DNA from 2 places in the Geobacillus sp. TFV-3 genome. Region 1 is predicted to be linked to the other one. Evidence: a T-box and tRNA genes for the amino acid it is inferred to sense, from the RefSeq annotation. Region 1 holds a T-box; the other holds one or more tRNA genes.
What was found. The T-box of region 1 lies ahead of alaS (alanine--tRNA ligase). A T-box ahead of a tRNA ligase gene usually reads a tRNA of that ligase, here a tRNA-Ala.

Region 1 (6,902 bases):
ACCCGACCACAATCGCATCGACGCCGTACTCATCGATGATGGCGCGCAGCCGCTTTAAGCCGTAGTCGCCGCGCTCCGCATCTATGGTGATTGTTTCCAATCCTTGCGCTGTAAGGCCGAGTTCGTCGCTAACGGCAACGCCGAGCGTTTTCGTTCCCAAATCTAATCCTAGCGTCCGCATCAGGTTAATCCTTTCGTTGCCCCTGTAAATAGAATTTCACCAATTCCTCGATTAATTCGTCGCGTTCGATTTTGCGGATGAGCGCGCGCGCGTCTTTATGGCGCGGAATGTAAGCTGGGTCGCCGGACAACAAGTAGCCGACAATTTGGTTGATCGGATTGTAGCCTTTTTCCTGCAAGGCGCCATACACCGTCAACAACACTTCGCGAACGTTCGTCTCGGCCGGCTCCTCGGAAAAATGAAACTGCATCGTTTGGTCAAACGAGCTCACCATTTCCACCTCGCTCCTTATTCAGGCACCCCGTCCTTTTACATCCATTGTACACGATCCGCGCCGATTAGGAAACGGATTTCACCCACGTTTCGACGCAGCTGAGCGCTTCACCGACTTTGTTCGCATCCTTGCCGCCGGCTTGCGCCAAATCCGGGCGCCCGCCGCCCCCACCGCCGCAACGCGATGCCACTTCTTTCACCAGTTTGCCGGCATGGAACCCTTTTTTCACCAAGTCATCCGTTACCGCGGCAATCAGTTGCACTTTTCCTCCCTGAACGGACGCCAACACGATGACCGCCGTGCCGAGCTTTTGTTTCAAATCATCAGCCATAGCCCGCAGTTGATTCATGTCATTGGCCTGCACTTTCGCCGCCAACACCGGCACGCCATTTACATCTTTCACTTGACGGATAAGGTGCTCCGCTTCCATATGGGCGAGGCGGGCAGCAAGCGATTCCTTTTCGCGCTCAAGCTCTTTCAGCTCCGCAAACAGTCCGTCAAGACGCGCATTCAATTCTTTCGGGCTTGTTTTCAGTTTTTGCGCCGCCTCTTGCAAAATGGCCAGCTGTTCGCTCATAAAGCGGTACGCCGCTTCCCCAGTCACTGCTTCAATCCGGCGCGTGCCGGCGCCGATGCCGGATTCGGAGACGATTTTAAACAACCCGATGGCTGATGTGTTGGGCACATGGCAGCCGCCGCACAACTCGAGGCTGTAGTCGCCGACTTTGACGACGCGGACGATGTCGCCGTATTTTTCGCCAAACAATGCCATCGCACCCATCGCCTTTGCTTCTTCAAGCGGCTTATAGAAAATGTCAACCGGGAGGCTTTTCCAAATTTGTTCGTTGACGATGGCTTCGATGCGCTCGAGCTCGTCCGGCTTCACTTGTCCAAAATGGGTGAAGTCAAAACGAAGCCGGTCCGGGGCGACAAGAGACCCCGCTTGGTTGACATGGCGGCCGAGCACGTCTTTCAGCGCTTGATGGAGCAAATGGGTCGCCGTATGGTTTTTCACGATGCGCATCCGCTTTGCTTCATCGACGCGCGCCGTATAGCGGGCTCCTTTTTTCACCGTTCCGCGTTCGACGATGATCGCATGAAGATGTTGGCCGTTCGGCGCTTTTTGTACATCTTTGACGACCGCTGTTCCTGTTTCGCTTTCAAACACGCCTTGGTCAGCGATTTGTCCTCCGCTTTCGGCGTAAAATGGCGTCACATCAACGATGATTTGCGCCTCTTCGCCGGCTTTCACTTCCTCGACAAGCCGTCCGTCTTTAACGATGGCGATGACCGTGGATGCGGCAACAAGCTCATCGTAGCCGACAAACCGGCTTTCATCTTTAATGTCACCGAGCACTCCGCCTTGCACTTGCATCGAATCGACATCTTGCCGGGCCGCCCGCGCCCGTTCGCGCTGCCGCTCCATCTCGCACTCAAATCCGGCATGGTCGACCGTCATGCCCGCTTCAGCGGCATACTCTTCCGTCAGCTCGATCGGAAAGCCGTACGTATCATACAGGCGGAACGCTTCCTCGCCCGGAATGATGCGGCTTCCTTGCTCTTTCGCCTTTTCGATCACCTCCGCCAATATGGCGAGCCCTTCATGGAGCGTTTCATGGAACCGTTCTTCTTCCGTCCGGATGACGCGGGCGATGAAATCGGCTTTTTCTTTCACCTCTGGATAGTAATCGTGCATAATCTCGCCGACGACCGGAACAAGTTCGTACATAAACGGGCGTTCAATGCCGATATGTTTCGCATAGCGCACCGCGCGGCGGAGCAGGCGGCGCAGCACGTAGCCGCGGCCCTCATTTGACGGCAGCGCCCCGTCGCCGATTGCAAACGTCACCGCGCGAATATGGTCGGCGATCACCTTAAAGGCGACGTCTTTGTCCGGATCTTCACCATACCGCTCGCCGGCGATCTGCTCGGTCGCGCGGATGATCGGCAGGAACAAGTCGGTTTCAAAGTTCGTCGGCACGTCTTGCAAAATCGAGCACATCCGCTCCAAGCCCATGCCGGTGTCGATGTTTTTCTTCGGCAGCGGCGTGTACGTGCCGTCCGGGTTATGGTTAAACTGCGAAAAGACAAGGTTCCATACTTCTAAATAGCGGTCATTTTCCCCTCCTGGGTACAGCTCCGGATCGTTTGGATCGTTGCCGAACGCTTCGCCGCGGTCGTAAAAAATTTCCGTGTTCGGACCGCTCGGGCCTTCGCCGATGTCCCAGAAGTTGCCTTCGAGGCGAATGATCCGCTCTTCCGGCAAGCCGATTTCATTGCGCCAAATGTTGTACGCTTCCTCGTCTTCCGGATGGACGGTGACGGACAACCGTTCCGGATCAAAACCGATCCATTTGTCGCTCGTCAAAAACTCCCATGCCCAATGGATCGCTTCGCGCTTGAAGTAATCGCCGATCGAAAAGTTGCCGAGCATTTCAAAAAACGTATGGTGGCGCGCCGTTTTCCCGACGTTTTCAATGTCGTTGGTGCGGATCGATTTTTGCGCGTTGCAAATGCGCGGGTTTTCCGGAACGATGCGCCCGTCAAAGTATTTTTTCAACGTCGCAACGCCGCTGTTGATCCACAACAGCGACGGGTCGTCGACCGGAATGAGCGATGCGCTCGGCTCAACTGCATGGCCTTTTTCTTGGAAAAAGTCTAAAAACATGCGCCGCACTTGGGCGGATGTCAGCTTTTTCATGATGATCCTCCCCTTTCGCCTTTTATATAAAAAAACTCCCATCCCCTGCAGGGACGAGAGTTATGCTCGCGGTACCACCCTGTTTATGGGCAAAAAACGCCCATCACCTCTTTGGCCGTAACGCAGCCTTGCGTCAGGTTTTGCCTGCGCTCCGGATTAGCCTTCTGTTGCCCTTCATCTGGAATTTCTTTCAGCCGCGGAAATTCCTCTCTGTGCGCGAGCTCGCGCGTTAAGATGGACTGCAACATACTCGATCCGTCATGGCGTTATGTATTCACTTTCTTCATTGAAAGATTATAGACAAGCAGAAAGCATTTGTCAATGCGAAGCATAATGCTCTTTCCAATGGGTGATGGCCACTTTCAGCACCGCCGCCGTCGGAACGGCAAGAATGAGGCCGAGCACGCCGGCGAGCTCACCGCCGGCAAAGAGGGCGAGCATAATGACAAGCGGATGCATATGCACACTTTTGCCGATGATCAGCGGCGACAAAACGTTCCCTTCTAAAAACTGCAAGGTAAAAATGATGACAAGCACGATCACGACCATTTTCAGCGAGACGGTGGCAGCCAAAATGACCGCCGGCACCGCACCGATCAGCGGGCCGAAATACGGAATGATGTTCGTCACGCCAATGACAAAGCCGAGCAAGAGCGGATAATCCATGCCGGCAAGCCACATTCCGAGCGACGCCGCCAGACCGATCGCCGTGCAGACGAACAGTTGGCCGCGGATGTAGCCGCCAAGCGATTCATCGACATCCTTCAAAAACGTCATCCCCGGCCCACGCCACCGCTTCGGTGTCATGTACCAAACCGCTTTTTTCAACACCTCGATGTCTTTTAACATATAGAAGACGATAAACGGAATGATCAGCAGCGTCGCCGCCGAACCGATGAACGATTTGGCGGCATTGATCGCCATCGTGACGGCGGCCGCGGCCGCCTGCTCAAACTGCACAAACATCGCTTCGATGCGCGTGTGCACCTCAAGCGGCCAATTCGACGTCTCGTCGTGGATGTGGCGCACCCATTGGCGGTATGTATTCATCAAAGACGGCAGCTGTTCATCCAGTTCACGCAACTGGGCGATGAATAACGGCACGCCGCGGTACAGGCCGTAGCCGACCAAACCGAAAAGCAACAAATAAATGAACAAAATGGCAAGGGCGCGCGGCATTCCTTTGCGATGGACGGATTCCACAAGCGGGTAGAGCAAATACGTAATAAACGACGACAGCAAAAACGGCGTCAACACCGTTGTAATAAAATCGATGACCGGCCACCAAACGTCTTTCATCCGAACGATCAAATAGATGATTGCCGTCACGAGCAGCCATTTTCCGATGCGAAAGAACGACAGCCATTGTTGCTCGCCCAATTGCCACACCTCCTACCGTTTAGTGTAGAAGATGCGGCGAGAAATATGCCTTCACCGCTTTTAGCACTATTTTACAACCACAAGGCACCGCCCCCGCGCAAAGGCGAGGGCGGCAGCGCTGTCAGCGCATCGCTTGCATCAAGCGGCGGCGCATCCTTCGCATTGTGCGACCGTTCATCCAATCGTTTCGTTGGGCAAGCTGATAAGCAGCAACGCCTAATCCGACTGCTAACAGCGACGTCATCATTCGGTTCATGCGTGTCCCCCCTAAAATTGGATCGTGCGTTCGTGGTCGTCAAACAAGTCGTCAAGAGAACTCAACGTTCCATCTTCTTCCACTTGATGAGCGTGGATCATTCCTTTCGAGACTGACAGCTCAATAAAGCAATCCCAGCAGTAGTATTGGTTGACGCCGATTTTCCCTAAATTTTTTCGTTTGCAATTCGGGCAAATGAGCATGGACAGCCACTCTCCTTACATCGTTGTTTCCACGGTGACCACGCCTTCTCTGGCGGTGAACGGAGCAAGCTCCATTCGTTTCTTTCCTTCAGTCAAATCGGAAAAAAATCCCTCGCTGATCTCGTATCCGTCAATTTTGCCCAATTGCCCGTCAAAATATACGTCATCCAACAGTCCGATCGTTGTTCCGTCCGCGGCGACAACCATGCTGCCAGCGAGACCGCGTTCGCCGTAAAGAGAGTGGCCGCTGTCAAAAGAAGGAAACGGCTGGAAGCTATCTGCGTCACAAATGATGACTCGGTCTTTTTCGAACGACTGCACGGCTGAAAGCGGCAAATAGCGGCGGCGGCCGAACAAACCCCCCCGTTCGGCGACAAGCCCTTTGACCGCGCCGTGGCTGGTAAACCAAATGTCAGCGATCGTTCCGACCATTTTTCCCGTCGTTTGCTCATAAAGGGGAAGTCCCTTGATGTCGGAAAACGTCCGCATCGTTCTCCCACCTTTCCAGCCACCTTTAGCTTGGCTCATCGCCCATAAAGTCATACGGCGTAACGTTTTCCATCCCCATGTTCGCGTCTTCAAGCGGCAGTTCAACCTCGACAAACGGCGCCGCCGCTCCCGCCAGCTTCTCAGCGAGCGCGGTCTGGCGCGTTCCGTCGCTTTGTTTTGCGACGCCGAATCGAAACGCCTCCTCTTCCCCACATAAAATGAGAAACTGCTTGCTTCTTGTCACCGCAGTATACAACAAATTCCGTTTCAACATCCGGTAATAGCTTTTGACGACGGGCAAAATGACGATTGGAAACTCGCTTCCTTGCGCCTTATGAACCGAACAGCAGTACGCATGGGTGATTTGTCCTAAATCTTGCCGTGTGTACGTCACTTCAATGCCATCAAACGAGACGACGAGCAAGTCTTGCTTTTCCGTATTTTCTTTGGCGTAAAAAATGGCAACGACTTCGCCAATGTCGCCATTAAAGACATGATCTTCAGGCTGATTGACAAGCTGAAGCACCTTATCGCCGACGCGATAGACGACCTCGCCGACCGACAGCTCCCGCTTCCCTTCAGCCGGCGGGTTGAACAGCTCTTGAAGCGCTTTGTTCAATTGGTCAATGCCCGCTGGACCACGGTACATCGGGGCGAGCACTTGAATATCTTTGACGGAAAATCCTTTTTTTCGCGCGTTGTCAGCGATTTGCCGCACGACATCGACGACTTGGCCCGCACGACAGCGGATGAAGGAACGGTCTGCCTTCGGAGCAGTTAAATCGTCCGGCACGACGCCGCGCTTCACCTCATGAGCAAGCTCGATGATTGATGATCCTTCCGCTTGGCGATACACCTCGGTCAACCGAGCGAACGGAATGACGCCTGAGCAGAGCAAGTCTTTCAGCACTTGCCCTGGCCCGACGGATGGCAATTGATCCTCATCACCGACGAAAATGACTTGCATGCCGTTTGGCACGGCTTTCAACAGCTGGTTGGCAAGCCACGTGTCGACCATCGACATCTCATCGATGACAAGCAGCTTGCCGGAAATCGGTTCGTTCTCGTCGCGGCTGAACCCTTCCGCCCCATTCCATCCGAGCAAGCGGTGGATTGTCGCCGCCGGCAGCCCGGTCGCCTCGCTCATCCGCTTCGCCGCCCGGCCGGTCGGTGCAGCCAGCAGCACCGGAAACGGCTCGCCTTGTTTGTAGTCAGCCGGGTCAAGAGACAGGCCGTTTAGGGCGGCAAACAGCTCGACGATGCCTTTGATGACTGTCGTTTTCCCCGTTCCCGGACCGCCCGTCAAAATAAACAGCGGCGAAGAAAGCGCTTGTTGGATCGCTTCCCTTTGCTGGGGGGCATATTGCATGCCAAGCCGTTCCTCAAGCGCCCCAAGCGCCAGCAAAAACTCCGACTCG
Region 2 (6,902 bases), 1.8 Mb from region 1:
CGAAGCACGGGCGGCCAGCGCCAATATGATAACAGCACGTTCCTTGTTTTCATCGTCCACCCCTCTTTTGCTTTTGTCTTTTTTAGTGTGATCCGTTTTTGCATAAACATTCCTGTTTTTTTCCATACTAGGAAACGGAACATCACAGAAAGGGGACAGTGGTCATGGATATGAACCGTGTCAAACAAATCGTTTCTTCCCCTGCCGATATTCCGGTGTATTACAACGGCGTGTCGGTATGGATTGACGGGTATGATGAGGAAAAGCAGACGGCGATCGTCCATTTGCGCGACGGGCGGACTGGTGAGCGCCGGGATGTGCCGGTTTCGGAATTGACGGAAGAGCGGGATGAAACGAATCCATAACGGAATTTGAAAGTGGAGATGCCTGCGAATACCGGTGCATTCACCGGTTTTTGGAAGGCTGGCCCGTCGTTCCAACGGTGAAACCCCACTGATGTTTGGACCGTGGTCTGCGCAGAATGGAAGAAAAGAGGCTGTCGCAAAAGGCGGGTTTCCGTTCAACATAAAAAAAACGTGTCCCGGCAGTGATTTTATGCGTATATCCGATAATTCGAAAAGGTGTCCTGATCCTTAGGGGACACCTTCTTTTTTAGGAGATGCCCCCTTCCCGTCAGGCGGAAGGGGATTGCTTGTACGCCTGGAAGATGCGCACAGCCAATAACAAGGAGCAGGCGAGAAAAAGCAAGTCATCGACCGCATAGACGAGACGGTAGCCGACGGCGGCAAACAGCATGCTGCCGGCCATCGGATCGAACGCTATTCCCATGTAGCATTGAAAGATGAGAAACGAAGAAGCCGCAAACGCCTCTCGCATTTCTGGTAAAATAGGAGTGTAAATTGTTTGCGTAAACGGGCCGAGAAACGCGGCGAGCGGCACAAGATACACGACAAGCTGGCGTTTCATGTCTTTTCTCTTTCCTTTATCTGTACATATGTTATGATTATACTCCCGCTTTTCCTGCTTATAGAAACGAATAAAGGTGGGGGATGCACAATGGAATCGTTTTTAATCCGCGATGCGGCCGCGCCGGATTTGCCGCACATCGTCCGCATTTATAATGAAACGATCCCAAGCCGGATGGTGACGGCGGACTTGGAGCCGGTGTCGGTCGAAAGCCGGCGGGCGTGGTTTGAGGCCCATAATCCGCACCATCGTCCGCTTTGGGTCGTCGAGGACGACGGTGTGGTTTGCGCCTGGCTCAGCTTTCAGTCGTTTTACGGCCGCCCGGCGTACCGCCATACGGCGGAGGTGAGCATTTATATCGCCGAAACGCACCGCGGCCGGGGGCTTGGGACGAAGCTGCTCGAGCGGGCGGTCGATCAAGCGCCGTCTCTTGGGATCAAGACGCTGCTCGGCTTTATTTTTGCCCACAACGAACCGAGTTTGCGGCTTTTCTCCCGCTTCGGATTTGAACGATGGGGATACTTTCCACGCGTGGCGGAATTGGACGGCGTGGAACGCGATTTGGTCATTGTCGGCAAACGGCTTGTATAGAATGGGGGAGGCGGGGAAGTCATAAGTAATGAGGATGAACGGAAAGAGGGAAGGATATGAACGTCATGCCGATTCGGCTGTTTACGATCCAAGATGGAGAAGGATTTGTCGCTGACGCGTTTCAATGCCCGGTGACCGGCAATTTGATTTACAAATCGTCCGGCACGCCGTCCGTTGTCGCATACGCTGACTTGACCGATGAACAAATCATGCACCTTGAGAAATACGGATTTCGGCGGCTCGATTCGGCGCCGGCGCGGGTGGAAAACGGCGCGGATGGCATTGAAGAGCTGCTTCCGAGGCAGTGAGGGAGAAAGAAAATGAGATGAAAGCGTTGAAGAAAAGGCCTGCCCGATGGGGACAGGCTTTTTCTTTTCGCCAGAAGGCCGGCGAAACACAACGGATTCCCTTGATCCGTTTGTGAGAAAGCTCAAGGGATGAAACTGCGGCGCTGCAAGGTTTCTCAATTTGAAAAACATTGTTGCAAAGCCCGATATTCGTTCCATCACCGGCCGTTGATCATTTCAATTGGCGGATGAGCCAATAGAGCGCGGCGGCCGCCGCTAGGCCAAGCAGCGTATAAAGAACCGGACGGCCGGATCGTTCGGGCGGCGTTTTGTTCTCCAAAGCTGGCGGGTGATCGGTTTTGGCCGTCTTTTCCCCGGTCTGCGGCCGCATGTCCGTCCCTACCCCCTCCCTCTCTCCAGCGGCGTGCCTGCCGTACATGCCCGCTCCGGTTCGTTTCGCCTCCTCGTACGCCTTGCGGACGCGTGCTTCGTATTTGTATGTGCCGTAATCGTAAAAATCCTCCACCAGCCCGGCTTTGGCGAGGTCTTCTTGCAGCAGGCGCTTGCCGACCCACACCCAGGCGAGCAGCCGCTGGTATTTGTCAAACAGCGCGTCTCCGTCGGTCTCAAGCGTAATGTTCCCTTGATGGAGGCGGGAACACGTAAACCGGCTCGCTTCTTTCCCATACGGTTCGACTTGGATCGTGCTCTCCGGTGTATCGATAAACAAAAATCGCGTCGTATACACGTGCCCGTTGACGCGGAATTTCGCCGTATCGCCGTCGATGCACTTGACCAATTCAGCCGGGTAGGTGCGGCCAAGGCGCAACGTAGAACGATCATCCTTCTTCCCCAGCGTATGGCCGTCCAGGTCAATTCGGTCTGGAGTGAGATTGCGCTTGCACTTCTCGTTGCCGTTGTATTGCTGAATAAGCCGGACAAGCTCTTGTTTCGTTTTCGCCTGCTTCGCCAGCGCAGTCGGCTCATGGAGCAAATACACGCAGTCGCGGCTGCGGAAATGCCCGCCCAACTCATCAAGCTCGCCCGGGTGGGCAAAAGCGGAAATTGGGAACATCAACAGCAAACAAAACAAGAGCATGGCGATTTGTTTCAAAAACGATCCCTCCACTTCGAAAAAGCGTTTCGTCCTCGCACACCGTCCCTCTCAAACAAGAACGAAGCAGCCGCGATGATGGTTTTCAACGCATCGTCGCGCATTTTATGCCGATTCTTGCTGTTTTTCCATGCGAAATGAAGCCTACATGGCGGTTATCGCGTTCTTAGGCCGTTTGCTTTCGTTCACGATAAAGTTTATCAAAAAAGTGAAATGATGAGGAACTATTTCCTCGATAGAGGATGTTGGAGGAGGGAGAGGATGGCATGGCCGCCTTGCTTTTGGATGATCAACCGCTGATCGTTTTGCCTAAACTGGCTATGGCGATCGGGTTGAATGAAAGCATCGTCGTGCAGCAGCTGCATTACTGGCTCGAGAAAAGTGAAAACGTCCATGACGGCTATAAGTGGGTGTACAACACGTACGGAGATTGGCAGGAACAATTCCCGTTCTGGTCGGAAAGCACGATTCGCCGGATCATCACTAAGCTTGAAAAAATGGGGATCATCGTCGCGGCGAATTTTAACCGTTCCAAGATTGACAAAACGAAATGGTACCGGATCGACTATGACAAACTGGCTGAATGGACGCAAGAAACGCTGGGCGGGCAAGATGAACAGACGATCGTTCAAGATGACGTTTCGATGCTTCAAGATGGCGCTTTGATGGTTCAAGATGGGGTTTCGACGGTTCAACATGAGCAGACGACGGGCGGCATCGCCGATCCATCTGTTCAAAATGAGCAGTCCAGCTGTTCAAACTGGCCAGTCGAGCCGCTCAATTTGACCACATCCATACCAGAGAATACTTCAGAGATGACGTCAGAGATGAAAAAAGAAGACGAAGAAGACGCGCGCGTGCGCACATACAAGGAGATCGTTCGCTTCTATGAGGAGAACGGATTTGGGGTGATCGGCGATTATTTGCGGGAAAAGATCAACGTGTGGGTGGACGAGACGTCCGAAGAGCTGGTCTTGGAAGCATTGAAAATCGCGGTGGAAAACGGCGCAAAACGGTGGGTGTACGTCGAAACGATTTTGCGGGACTGGACGGAAAAAGGATATCGCACCGTGGACCAAGTGCGCGCCGCACGGTTGGCGTTTCGGGAACAGCGGCTAAAGCAGCGATCATCTCTGTCTTCATCCGATGGCGGCAGAACGATGCGCAAACCGATCCGCACCGAGATCGTGCCAGATTGGCTGAAGATGGATTACAGCCAGCCGGAAGACGACGATTTTGACATCGAACAAGCGCGTCGAGAGCTTGAGGAGAGGTTGAAAAAATACAAAGACCATCCAGACGGAGCATCTCCGTGAGGATGGCATGAACATCTAAGCCGGGCTGAACGAGAAGCGGGGCCTACTTGATCCGTTTCAGTTCAGCTTCGTGTTGAATGGAGCGGGCGGACAGCAAATCGATAATGCGCTGCTGGTTTTCTTGAATTTCCTCTAACCGTTTGATGGAATCGGAGGCGTCCAGAACAGCCCACTTGATGAGAGGAAGGTCAGCCACATCTTCTTTCGTCGCCATGTTGTTTTCCACTTGATCCAACCTCTCGTTAAGCTGATGAATCTGGCGGTCGAGCCGTTGGTTGAGGTGGTCAAATTTTCCGTTGAGCTGGTGGATCTCATGGTCAAGTCGCTGGTTGAGCTGGTCAAACTTTTCGTTAAGCTGATGAGTCTCGCGGCCGAGCCGTTGGTTGAGCTGGTCAAGTCCTTGAACGAGCTTTTCGTTAAGCTGATGAAACTGATTCAAAATTTGTTTGAGCAACTGCTCATTCATGATTGTTCCATCCTTTCCAATCATACTAACAAAATATGGGAGTTTCTTGGAAGTGTTGATGAGCTGGAGAACCGGCGTCCTTGTTCGAGGGAAAAGGCAGGAAGGCTTGCGCACAGTCAAATTGATGCATAGTGGATAATCAACAATTGTGATATGCATCCGACTTTGTTTGAAAGAAAACCCTTGCTACGCAAGGGTTTTGCGAATGGAGCATACCGGGCTCGAACCGGTGACCTTCGCGCTGCCAGCACGACGCTCTCCCAACTGAGCTAATGCCCCAAAAAAGGATATGGATGATCTGTCCATGTCCCATTATATATATGGATGCGGACAATTGCAATCCTTTTTTGATCACCCGCTTTCAATATCAACGTGCACAACATCGTCAATGGAGCGGATGACGTAGTAAAGTTCGGCGGTCGAGCGCTTTTGGTCAATGACGGCTCTTAGTTTCAGCAAATGTTCATTCTCTTCAACGTCTTTAATGCGCATCGTTTTAATGTTGATGTCCTGTTGTTTTAAATGGTCGATGACCTTTGTAATGTTTTTGGCGTCCGCCACGGTGATTTGCAACAGCACCTCTTTTTCGCGCAGCTGCTTCGGCCCGAAAAAATTGATCAAAAACGGAATGAGTTCCACACTGACAATGAGAAGCGCGACGCCGAACGCCGATTCCCAATAGAAGCCTGCGCCGACCGCCACTCCAATCCCTGCCGCCCCCCAAATGATCGCGGCGGTCGTCAGCCCGGTGATGCTGTCGTTGCCGCGGCGCAAAATGACGCCTGCCCCTAAAAAACCGACCCCGGACACAATTTGCGCCGCCAGTCGAAGCGGATCCATTGTAATATGGTCTTTAAGCGGAAAGACGTACGCCGATTCGATCGAAACGATTGTAAGCAAGCAGCTGGAAATGGAAATCACAAGACACGTTTTCAACCCGACCGGTTTTCTCTTCAATTCCCGTTCCAGCCCGATGATCAGCCCGAGAATGGCGGAAATCCCTAGTTTGAGGAACGGATCAAACATCATCGTTTCTCACCTCATTCATGGTATAATGAAAGAAAACGCCCGATGACGCCTGTTTTCGCCCGGCGTGAAAACGGCGGCCAGGGATTGCGCTTGAAGAGACAAGGAGAGGAAAACGAATGAAGCCTTCAAGCACTACAAAGGCTTATGCCGCTCTATTCATCGGCGCGCTTGCCGTATCGACATCGGCCATTTTCGTCAAATGGTCGCAGGCGCCGTCCGCGGTGATCGCGTTTTATCGGCTCTTTTTGGCCGTCGCCATCATGACGCCGTTATTCCTCCGGCATCGAAGCGAACTCCGAGGCATCTCTTGGCGCGATTGGCTGTTTTCGCTTTGTTCCGGGGTGTTGCTTGCCTTTCATTTTATCCTTTGGTTTGAATCGCTCGACTATACATCCGTTGCCAGTTCGGTCGTGCTTGTGGCGATGCAGCCGCTGTTTGCCTTCGCAGGCGGCGCGTTGTTTTTCCGCGAACGGTTGACCGTCGCCGCGTTCGGGAGCGCGGTGTTGGCCATTATCGGCAGCGTTCTCATCAGCTGGGGAGACTTCCGCGTCAGCGGCGAGGCGCTGTACGGTGATGGATTGGCGCTGCTTTCGTGCGCGTTTGTCACGGCGTATTGGCTGTTTGGCCAAGAGGTGCGCCAACGGTTGTTATTGGTGACGTATACATACATCGTCTATGGCATCAGCGCGGCGGTGTTGTGGCTGTACGCGATGCTGTTTCGCCTTTCGCTGACGGCGTATCAGCTGACGGATTGGCTTTGTTTTCTCGCTCTCGCCGTCATTCCAACGCTGCTCGGCCATTCGGTCATGAACTGGGCGGTCAAATGGGTGAGCGCCTCGACGGTGTCGATGGCGATTTTATTTGAACCGATCGGCGCCTCGGCTCTGGCATGCTGGCTGTTTGGCGAACCGATCCGTCCGTTTCAATGGATCGGCGGTATTTTTATTTTAGCAGGAATCGCCCTGTATTTGTGGGAGAAAAACGAAAAAGGCCCGCTAACGGCGCAAGAACGCAGCGGACCCTAGGGTTCCGACGATAAAGCGCGGGCGGCGGATCGGCAGGCGGAATTCATCGAAGCCGCGGGCGAATTGGGACAAATAAGCGAAATCGACTTGCGTGATATCGGGAAGCAGGTAAGCGGATTTCGTCGCTCCCCGTTTTCGTCTTCGATT

Region 2: it has a tRNA-Ala gene. The T-box ahead of alaS (alanine--tRNA ligase) is inferred to sense a tRNA for this amino acid. The anticodon was not compared.

Annotation. Positions count from the first base shown of each region.
Region 1 covers NZ_MPSP01000001.1:986,495-993,396, reverse strand. Annotated here, with positions in the region: gene ruvX (Holliday junction resolvase RuvX) at 1-181, opposite strand, end outside; gene BJQ97_RS04925 (IreB family regulatory phosphoprotein) at 186-452, opposite strand; gene alaS (alanine--tRNA ligase) at 520-3,156, opposite strand; T-box leader at 3,203-3,427, opposite strand; gene BJQ97_RS04915 (AI-2E family transporter) at 3,475-4,536, opposite strand; gene BJQ97_RS04910 (YrzQ family protein) at 4,658-4,792, opposite strand; gene BJQ97_RS04905 (hypothetical protein) at 4,804-4,995, opposite strand; gene BJQ97_RS04900 (PRC-barrel domain-containing protein) at 5,011-5,484, opposite strand; gene recD2 (SF1B family DNA helicase RecD2) at 5,510-6,902, opposite strand, start outside.
Region 2 covers NZ_MPSP01000001.1:2,823,127-2,830,028, reverse strand. Annotated here, with positions in the region: gene BJQ97_RS14380 (potassium channel family protein) at 1-53, opposite strand, end outside; gene BJQ97_RS14375 (H-type small acid-soluble spore protein) at 165-365, shown strand; gene BJQ97_RS17740 (hypothetical protein) at 634-927, opposite strand; gene BJQ97_RS14365 (GNAT family N-acetyltransferase) at 1,018-1,518, shown strand; gene BJQ97_RS14360 (hypothetical protein) at 1,575-1,826, shown strand; gene BJQ97_RS14355 (thermonuclease family protein) at 2,038-2,904, opposite strand; gene BJQ97_RS14350 (DnaD domain-containing protein) at 3,186-4,235, shown strand; gene BJQ97_RS17735 (hypothetical protein) at 4,279-4,701, opposite strand; tRNA gene BJQ97_RS14340 (tRNA-Ala) at 4,908-4,980, opposite strand; gene BJQ97_RS14335 (MgtC/SapB family protein) at 5,053-5,730, opposite strand; gene BJQ97_RS14330 (DMT family transporter) at 5,847-6,755, shown strand; gene BJQ97_RS14325 (protein-glutamine gamma-glutamyltransferase) at 6,726-6,902, opposite strand, start outside.